One region of the Pseudoalteromonas xiamenensis genome, then DNA from elsewhere that is predicted to be linked to it. Evidence: predicted binding sites of a transcription regulator. Region 1 holds the regulator's gene; the other holds the start of a gene.
What was found. The regulator FliA, encoded in region 1, starts transcription of late flagellar genes. The targets are predictions, from matches to a motif close to CTAAAGNTNNNNNNNNNNNNGCCGATA.

Region 2: pomA (flagellar motor protein PomA) is a predicted target of FliA. The motif match lies at 3,235-3,261, and genes of this name have one in related genera.

Annotation. Positions count from the first base shown of each region.
Region 1 is NZ_CP099917.1:3,139,525-3,144,492, forward strand. It holds gene flhA (flagellar biosynthesis protein FlhA) at 1-1,258, shown strand, start outside; gene flhF (flagellar biosynthesis protein FlhF) at 1,277-2,728, shown strand; gene NI389_RS14555 (MinD/ParA family ATP-binding protein) at 2,721-3,581, shown strand; gene NI389_RS14560 (RNA polymerase sigma factor FliA) at 3,605-4,315, shown strand; gene cheY (chemotaxis response regulator CheY) at 4,357-4,740, shown strand; gene NI389_RS14570 (protein phosphatase CheZ) at 4,762-4,968, shown strand, end outside.
Region 2 is NZ_CP099917.1:2,947,357-2,952,324, forward strand. It holds gene dxs (1-deoxy-D-xylulose-5-phosphate synthase) at 1-1,835, opposite strand, end outside; gene ispA ((2E,6E)-farnesyl diphosphate synthase) at 1,935-2,822, opposite strand; gene NI389_RS13660 (exodeoxyribonuclease VII small subunit) at 2,826-3,065, opposite strand; gene pomA (flagellar motor protein PomA) at 3,340-4,107, shown strand; gene NI389_RS13670 (flagellar motor protein MotB) at 4,112-4,968, shown strand, end outside.

The DNA of each region.
Region 1 (4,968 bases):
CAATGAAAAATCGCTTTTTATTGCTTCAGGTATCATGTTTATTATGGGCGTTGTGCCTGGGATGCCCCATCTTGCATTCCTAGGGTTTGGTACTTTTCTAGCTTATCTAGCTTATTATCTACAGAAGCAAAAAGCAAAAGCAGAAACGGAAGCAGCCGAAATGGAAGCGAAAGGTGGTGCCATTGCCGCGAATAAATCCAGTCAGTTAGATCAAAAAGAACTCGGCTGGGACGACGTACAGCCAGTAGATGTTATTGGATTGGAAGTTGGCTATCGTTTGATCCCATTGGTTGATCAAGCTCAAGGCGGTGAACTGCTGAGTCGCATCAAAGGCGTCCGTAAAAAGCTTTCACAAGAACTCGGTTTCCTTGTTCCGCCAGTGCATATTCGAGATAATTTAGAACTGGACCCGAATGCGTATCGAATCACGCTCATGGGAGTTGCAACAGGCGAAGGTGAGCTTAAACATGGCGATGAGTTAGCAATAAATCCAGGCCAAGTATTCGGTCCGATCAATGGCGTTGCTACTCGAGATCCCGCGTTTGGTCTGGATGCGGTATGGATAAAACCTGACCAAAAAGATGAAGCACAGTCTCTGGGCTATACCGTAGTCGATGCCGCAACGGTAGTCGCTACGCACATTAGTCAATTGTTAACCAATAATGCTTCGTTGTTATTAGGTCATGAGGAAGTTCAGAATTTACTTGATATGTTGGCGAAAAGTCATCCTCGATTAGTCGAGGGCTTAGTACCTGATATTTTACCGTTAACAACGGTAGTTAAAGTGCTGCAAAATTTACTCAACGAAGGGGTTGCCATTCGTGACATGCGTACGGTTGTGCAAACCTTAGTGGAGTATGGTCCACGTAGCCAAGACCCTGACGTACTCACGGCTGCCGTGCGAATTTCACTTCGCCGACTCATCGTGCAAGATGCGGTTGGCAATAACGACGAAATCCCTGTCATAACATTGGCGCCTGAGTTGGAACAGATGTTGCATAACTCATTACAGAACGCAGGTGATGAGGGCGCAGGTATCGAACCTGGTCTTGCAGAGAGGCTTCAAAACTCATTGAGAGAAGCTCATCAGACGCAAGAAATGCTAGGCGAACCTTCCATCTTATTAACCTCTGGAATGTTACGAAGTGTGCTATCAAGATTTGTTAAACACACGATTCCAGGCCTTCGAGTGATGTCATATCAAGAAGTGCCGGAAGAGAGACAAATCAAAATAGTAAGCTCAGTTGGACAGCAATAGTGAGTAAGGGGTTGTCAAATGAAGATCAAACGTTTTTTCGCAAAAGACATGCGTACTGCATTGAAAGAAGTGAAGGAAGAACTTGGTCCGGATGCAGTGATTATGTCGAACAAGAAGTTGGCTGACGGTGTTGAAATCGTAGCTGCGGTAGACAATGATCGTGCGCCACAAACAACGCCAGAACAACCACAAGCTCCAATTCAAGCAGAGAAGAAAATAGCACCGGTTGCTCCTCGTATCGTACGTCCTGAGCCCGCTCGAGCTAAGCCAGAGTCTCAAGCACAAGTAGCTGATTCATTACAAGCATTATTAGAAAGACAAGCTTCAGCGCGTCCACGTTCACCAGAGCTTGCTTCGATGTTTTCTGAATCAGGCATTGACACAGAAAAAGCATTCGCGCCAAAAATGCCTACTCACAAAACGGCGCGTCCTCAATTTGCACAACCTAAAGCGCAATCTCAATGGGATATGGCAGATGAACTTGATTCAGGATTTGGCGATGAAGTAGATCTTCGTCAAAATGCTGACGCTGGCTCAAGTGAAATGTTAAAGATGCGCGAAGAAATGAATGCGATTCGTCAACTTCTTGAATTCCAACTTTCAGGTTTAATGCAGCAAGACCTTGCTCGTCGCGACCCAACGCGTGCTTGTTTAATTGAGCGTTTGAAAGGCATGGGAATTGAAGAATCGGTGGCGGATCAGATGGCTTGCTTTATTCCCGATGACGTATCACGCAAAGAAGCGTGGAACGCGCTGTTATCAATGGTGGAAAACCAACTCCACACAACAAACAATGAAATCTTACGTCAAGGCGGCGTTTTCGCGTTAGTTGGCCCAACGGGTGTGGGTAAAACGACGACTGTTGCAAAGCTAGCAGCTTTGGGGGCACAAAAGTTTGGCGCTGACCAAGTTGCATTAATCACAACAGATACTTACCGTATTGGCGCTTATGAGCAACTTTCAACATATGGTCGCATCATTGGTTGTCCAGTTAAACAAGTAAAAGATGCACAAGAATTGTCAGAAGTGTTATATCATTTACGCAACAAACGCTTAGTCTTGATTGACACAGCAGGTATGAGTCAGCGAGACTTACGCTTAACAGAGCAATTAAATACGCTCATGAAGAATGCACGCGTTGATATTCGCAGCTATCTTGTATTAAGCGCAACAGCGCAAATGAACGTACTTCAAGAGACGGTGCGCCACTTTAAGAAAGTAAATTTAAGTGGTTGTATCTTCACAAAACTTGATGAAAGTCTAAGTTTAGGCGAGATTATAAGTGTAGCGATTCAAAATCGTCTGCCAATCGGGTATCTTACTAATGGTCAGCGTGTGCCAGAAGACATCCGAGTTGCAAATGCTGAAAAACTCGTTAAAAAGGCTGAGCAATTATTCATTAGACGTTCAAAAGCTCAACATTCGAGACCTGTACCAGTGGCGTCTCAAGCAGTAGGAATGTATGATTAACACAGTATTAGATCAAGCAAGTGGTCTGCGAAGAATGAATCAAAAGAATAACCACGGCGTCAAAGTCATAGCAGTAACAGGCGGTAAAGGTGGAGTTGGGAAAACGAACGTTTCTCTTAACACTGCAATCGCAATGGGACAACAGGGGCATCGGGTACTTGTACTTGATGCTGACTTAGGTCTTGCTAATTGTGACGTAATGCTTGGCTTACGCGTTGAGAAAAACCTTTCGCATGTACTTTCCGGTGAATGTGAACTTGATGAAATCTTAGTTGAAGGACCTGCAGGTATTAAAATTGTGCCTGCAACGTCAGGCTCGCAGAACATGGTTGAGCTAACCCCTGCAGAACATGCTGGCTTAATTCGTGCGTTCAGTGAGCTTAACACAGAATTTGATGTGCTGATTGTTGATACGGCAGCGGGCATCTCTGACATGGTGTTAAGTTTTTCCAGAGCAGCGCAAGACGTTATGGTTGTCGTATGTGACGAGCCAACGTCTATTACCGACGCCTACGCTTTGATAAAAGTACTTAGCCGTGAACACGGTGTATATAAATTTAAAATTGTTGCCAACATGGTGCGAAGTCTCCGTGAAGGCCAAGAATTATTTGCTAAACTTTCTAAAGTGACCGATAGATTCTTGGATGTAGCGCTTGAGTTGGTGGCGACAATTCCTTTCGATGAAAACATGCGAAAGTCATCTCGTCGTCAAAAGACGATTGTTGAATTATTCCCTAATTCTCCAGCCGCCGTAGCGTTTAGAGGCCTTGCTTCAAAAGCTGCTAAATGGCCAATTCCACATCAGCCATCAGGCCACTTAGAATTTTTCATTGAACAACTCGTAAACGGATAGGTATGGCATTGGTAAATAAGACCATGGGATATCAGACCACAGACTACCTCGGACAACTCGTGGAGCGACATGCTCCGCTGGTTAAAAAAGTGGCGTGTCATCTCTTGGCAAGGTTACCAGCAAGCGTACAACTAGACGACCTGATCCAATCCGGTATGATTGGTCTAATTGAAGCGAGCAAAAATTTTGACGCGACAAAAGGGGCGAGTTTCGAAACCTTTGCTGGTATTCGGATCCGTGGTGCTATGTTGGACGAAATTCGCCGTGGTGATTGGGCTCCACGCTCTGTTCATCGCAATAATAGGATGGTTGCAGAGGCGATTTCCGAGCTTGAAGGAATACTTGGTCGAGAGCCAAAAGATACTGAAATAGCTGAAAAACTTGATATTACGTTAGATGAGTACCATCATATTTTACAGGACGTAAATTCGAGCAGAATTTTGGGGATTGAAGATCTCGGGGTGGACGAAGATGTAATAACTACCGCAGATCAAGATTTGTCACTGGACAAACCGTTTAATGTTGTTAAAAATGAGCGCTTTAACCAATCTCTCATTGATGCAATTCAATCCTTACCGGAAAGAGATGCCTTAGTTTTGTCGTTGTATTACAACGACGAAATGAATTTAAAAGAAATCGGGCAGATACTAGATGTAAGTGAATCTCGTGTTAGCCAAATTCATGGTCAGGCAATGATTCGGCTTAAAGCTAAAATCAATGACTGGATCAACTAAAGATACAAATAAAATGGGTTCAAACCTCACTGGAGGATGTTTTGGATAAGAACATGAAAATTCTCGTGGTTGACGATTTCTCGACGATGCGTCGAATCATCAAAAACCTGCTCAGAGATTTAGGTTTTACAAATGTTCAGGAAGCCGATGACGGTAGTACAGCTTTGCCAATGTTGCAAAACCAAGAGTTTGACTTTGTAGTCACGGATTGGAACATGCCAGGCATGCAAGGCATTGATTTGCTCCGTGCAATTCGTGCAGATGACAAGCTTAAGCATATTCCAGTTTTAATGGTTACTGCAGAAGCTAAGAAAGAACAGATAGTAGCGGCAGCGCAGGCTGGTGTGAATGGTTATATTGTTAAGCCGTTTACCGCGGGCACACTAAAAACGAAACTCGAAAAAGTGTTTGAACGTTTAGGCTAAAATAACCAGAAGGAGAGGCTTATGTCGGCTAATGCTGCGCCTCAAATCAGTCTTGAACAAGCTAAGCAGCTTGTTGCATACCTAGAGCAAGGTGAACAAGAAAAAGCGGACCAGCTCATTTTGGAAGCTGCAAGTAAAGAGCAGTCAGAGCTCTTTGCTGAGGTAGGCAAATTAACTCGCCAACTTCACGAGTCGCTAAAAAACTTTGAACTAGACACGAGATTGACG
Region 2 (4,968 bases), 190 kb from region 1:
AGGATCCCATTTGAATCAAGACCCAGTTCCGCGTACATTTCTTCTTGCGTTCCGTGTTTGATAAACTCATCCGGGATACCAATGTGTTTCACTGGTTTCGTATAACCTTTCAACGCGAAATATTCACTGACTGCACTGCCTGCACCTCCGGCAATAGCATTATCTTCTAATGTGATAAAGCGGTCATGATTCAACACTAATTCGTCGAGTAGCTCGGTATCAAGAGGCTTAACAAAACGCATGTCAACTAATGTTGCATCCAGTTCATCGGCAACAGGTTTTGCATAGCCTAGAAGCGTACCAAAGTTTAATATCGCAACGTTGTTACCTGAACGAATTACGTTAGCTTTACCGATAGGGAACTTCGTCATGGATTGCTGGATTTCTGCTGTACCAGCACTGCCGCGAGGGTATCGAACCGCCGCTGGCTTGCCACAATGGTAACCTGTATAAAGCATTTGTCTGCATTCATTCGTATCACTAGGTGCCATAATCACCATATTTGGAATGCAGCGCATGAAACTCAAGTCGTAAGCACCTTGGTGCGTTTCACCATCTGCTCCGACGATTCCGGCGCGGTCAATTGCAAACAATACAGGTAGATTTTGTAAAGCAACATCATGGATCAGTTGATCGTAAGCGCGTTGTAAGAAACTCGAGTAAATTGCAACAACAGGCTTTAAACCTTCACAGGCAAAACCAGCACCCAATGTAACGGCATGTTGTTCAGCAATCGCAACATCAAAATATTGTGACGGATGCTCTTTTGAGAAACGAACCATTCCTGAACCTTCACGCATTGCTGGTGTGATAGCCATTAAACGTTTGTCTTCAGTGGCCATGTCACAAAGCCAATCACCGAAAACTTTTGAAAAGGTTGGAGCGCCAGGCTTTGATTTAGGCAAGCTTTCTAATGCAGGGTCAAACTTAGGAACGCCGTGGTAACCGATAGGATCAGCTTCTGCTGGTTTATAGCCTTTGCCTTTTTGCGTTTTAATATGCAGTAACTGAGGACCTTTTAAATTACGCATGTTACGCAATGTATCAACCAGCATATTAATATCGTGACCGTCTATTGGTCCAATGTAATTAAAGCCTAGTTCTTCAAAAAAAGTACCAGGGATAACCATACCCTTGAGGTGTTCTTCCATACGGCTTGCCAACTCTTTAACAGGCGGCATGCTAGAAAGGAGCTTTTTACTGCCTTCGCGAATGTTGGTGTAAAAACTACCGGATAGAATACGGGCAAAATGGTTGTTAAGTGCACCGACGTTTTCAGAGATGGACATTTCATTGTCGTTTAGAATGATGAGCATGTCTGATTTAACGTCACCAGCATGGTTCATTGCTTCAAATGCCATTCCTGCGGTCATTGCACCATCACCGATCACCGCGACCACTTTTCTGCCTTTGTCTTCTTTTTTCGCAGCGATAGACATCGCAAGTGCGGCAGAAATAGAGGTGCTTGAGTGGCCAACACTAAACGTGTCGTATGGGCTTTCTTCACGATAAGGAAATGGGTGTAATCCATCTTTTTGGCGAATTGAGTGCATCTGCTCGCGGCGACCGGTCAAGATTTTGTGTGGATATGCTTGATGACCTACATCCCAAACCAAGCGGTCTTCAGGAGTGTTATACACGTAATGAAGGGCAACAGTCAGTTCTACCGTGCCGAGTCCAGATGCTAAATGACCACTGCTTTGCGAAACTGAGTTAAGAAGGTAATCCCTCAACTCGTTACTGAACGCCTGTAATTTATCTTGTGGCAACGAACGTAGTTGATGTGGTTCATCCACTAAAGTTAATAATGGGTACTTGCTACTATCAAGTTTCATGGTATCGATATGTGTCCTTCGCTAAACGCACAGAGTGGTTTGTCCACTCGTAGTTTGCTTTATTTACGTAATATTGTCATCAATTCGTCAACAGTCCAATCAGTGATCACGCTCAATGATAAAGCGAGCGAGTTGTTTCAACGTTTCACTGTTTCTGGACATCTCATCAAGCGCATTAAGGCTCTCGTTAACTAATTGGTTGGCAAACTGTTTTGCTCCATCGAGACCCAAATGTGCAGGGTAAGTTGACTTATTTAATTCTTGATCTGAACCCTGAGGTTTACCGAGTGTAAAGGTATCGCCAATGATGTCCAAAATGTCGTCTTGCACCTGAAAGGCTAGGCCAACTTTTTGACCGAAATCTCGTAAATGTTTGAGATCTTGCTCAGGGACATCTCGCCCACATAAAGCACCGAGTTCAATCGACGCTTGAAGCAATGCACCTGTTTTAAGTGAATGAATAGACTCCAGTTGAGCGAGCGATATAGGCGTATTTGTTGCAGCAATATCCATTGCTTGACCGCCGGCCATACCAAGCATCCCGGTTGCTTTTGTCAGTACCTTGAACATTGCTAGAATATTCTCAGCAGGTACATCAAACGGATGATTACTGATTAATTCAAATGCGAGTGTCTGCAGTGCGTCGCCAGCTAAAATGGCCGTAGCTTCATCAAAGGCGATATGACACGTAGGTCTTCCGCGACGAAGTGCATCGTCATCCATTGCCGGTAAATCGTCGTGAATCAAGGAATAAGTATGAATACATTCAATCGCGGCGGCGAGTACATCAAGGTCATTAAAATTCGCATTGTACATTTCTCCTGTCGTATAAACCAAAAAAGGTCGTAAACGTTTACCGCCTATGGTCAGACTGTAATGCATTGCATCAGATAAACGTTTATCTGTGGCTAAAGATTGACTGAAGTAATGTTCAATGAATGCTTCGACGCGGTCTCGCGCCGAAGTGATGTTTTGTTCTAAGGTCACTATTTATTCTGCTTCTTGAAAAGGCGTGACATCGGCATTAGGGTCGTTACTCATTAAGATAGCAACCTTTTGCTCCGCTTGTTTTAGTTTACTGGCTGATGCGTTTGCAAGACCAATTCCTCGTTCAAATTGTTTTAAGGCGTGATCTAAAGACATGTCGCCTTGTTCCATTTCAGTTACAATCGTCGCGAGTTCATCCATCGCTTGTTCAAAACTGAGATTTTCTGGTTTTTTTACAGCCATAACGGGTTCTTACTTTCAGCGCGAAACAAAAGCATAATTTTAGGGAGAATCGCCTCTTAGGTCAAAATAAGTTGCATGAAATCCCCGTAAAATAAATAAAGATGTTTGAGTATGAAATGGCTTTGTTTATTGAAGAGCTCGCAATTTAGGGGCTTTTTAATATAATTGATTTAAGTAATTCAGTTAGTTGCCGATAGAATCTTAAAATCTAGCAATTACACCCATAAGTAATTAGAACTGCTAATAATAATTTCATGGTTTTCTCGGAGGGGATGTGGATTTAGCAACCGTAATAGGCCTTGTTGGTGCCATAGGCTTAATCGTCATGGCAATGTTTATGAGTAGTGATGGTGCTATGGGCATGTTCGCCGACGGCCCCTCAACGGTTATCGTATTTGGTGGCTCGATATTCATCGTACTTTCTAACTTTACCATGGCACAATTTTTCGGTATCGGTAAGGTTGCAGGTAAGGCGTTCATGTTTAAAATTGAATCGCCAGAAGAATTAATAGAAAAAGCGGTTGAACTTGCTGACTCTGCACGTAAGGGCGGGTTTTTGGCATTGGAAGAAGCTGAAATTCCAAATAAGTTTATGCGTAAAGGTGTGGACATGTTGGTAGATGGACATGATGCAGACGTTGTTCGCGCCACCTTACAAAAAGACATTGCCTTGACGGCAGAACGACATGAAGCAGGGGCGATGTTGTTCAAATCACTTGGTGATATCGCACCTGCGATGGGCATGATAGGTACGCTAATCGGTCTCGTTGCGATGCTGTCTAACATGGATGACCCTAAAGCTATCGGACCTGCTATGGCGGTAGCGCTATTAACAACACTTTATGGTGCCTTCCTTGCGAACGTTGTTGCTATTCCAATTCAAACAAAATTAGCACTTCGTAAAGGGGAAGAGGAAATGAATCAGCGTTTGATTCTTGATGCTGTTTTGGGGATTCAAGACGGACAAAATCCAAAAGTAATCGAAGGTATTTTGAAAAACTATTTACCTGAATCTAAGCGAATGACAGAAGCGGAAGGGTAAGCTTATGTCTGACGAGAAACCCTGTAAATGTCCGCCACCTGGGTTGCCCGCATGGATGGGGACTTTTGCTGACCTAATGTCCTTATTAATGTGTTTCTTCGTTTTGTTATTGGCATTCTCCGAAATGGACGTACTGAAGTTCAAGCAAATAGCTGGTTCTATGAAATTTGCGTTTGGTGTCCAAAACAAAATTGAAGTAAAAGACATTCCAAAAGGTACATCCGTTATTGCGATGGAATTTACGCCAGGTAAACCAGATCCCACACCGATTGAAACGATTCAACAGCAGACGGTTGAAATGACACAACAGATGCTAGAGTTCCAAGCGGGTGAAGAAACGTCTGCTGGTGGTCGTCAAGAGCAACGTGGTAATAAGCGTGGTGGTGAATCACAAAGTACGGCGCAACAAAATGCTTCGACACAAGCAGTATCTGCCGCAGAGCAGGAACAGATCAACGAGTTGGTTAAAAAAATAGCTCAACAGCTTGAAGAACAAATAATGGATGGAGCAATTGAGCTCGAATCGCTTGGCCAACAGATCATTATTCGTATTCAAGAAAACGGTTCGTTCCCATCGGGAAGTGCTTTCTTACAACCTAAGTTTAAGCCTATCATTCAGGAAATAGCTGACTTGCTTAAAGATGTGCCAGGTGAAGTCACTGTGTCTGGTCATACAGATGATTATCAAGTCACAAACGAGCTCTACACCAATAATTGGGATTTGTCGGCCAAACGAGCTGTAGCGGTTGCGAGTGAAATGCAAAAGGTGTCTGGTTTTGATAAAAATCGTATGGTGGTTGTTGGCCATGCTGATACAAGACCTTTGGTGCCGAACGTGACAGACGTAGACAGAAAGCGGAA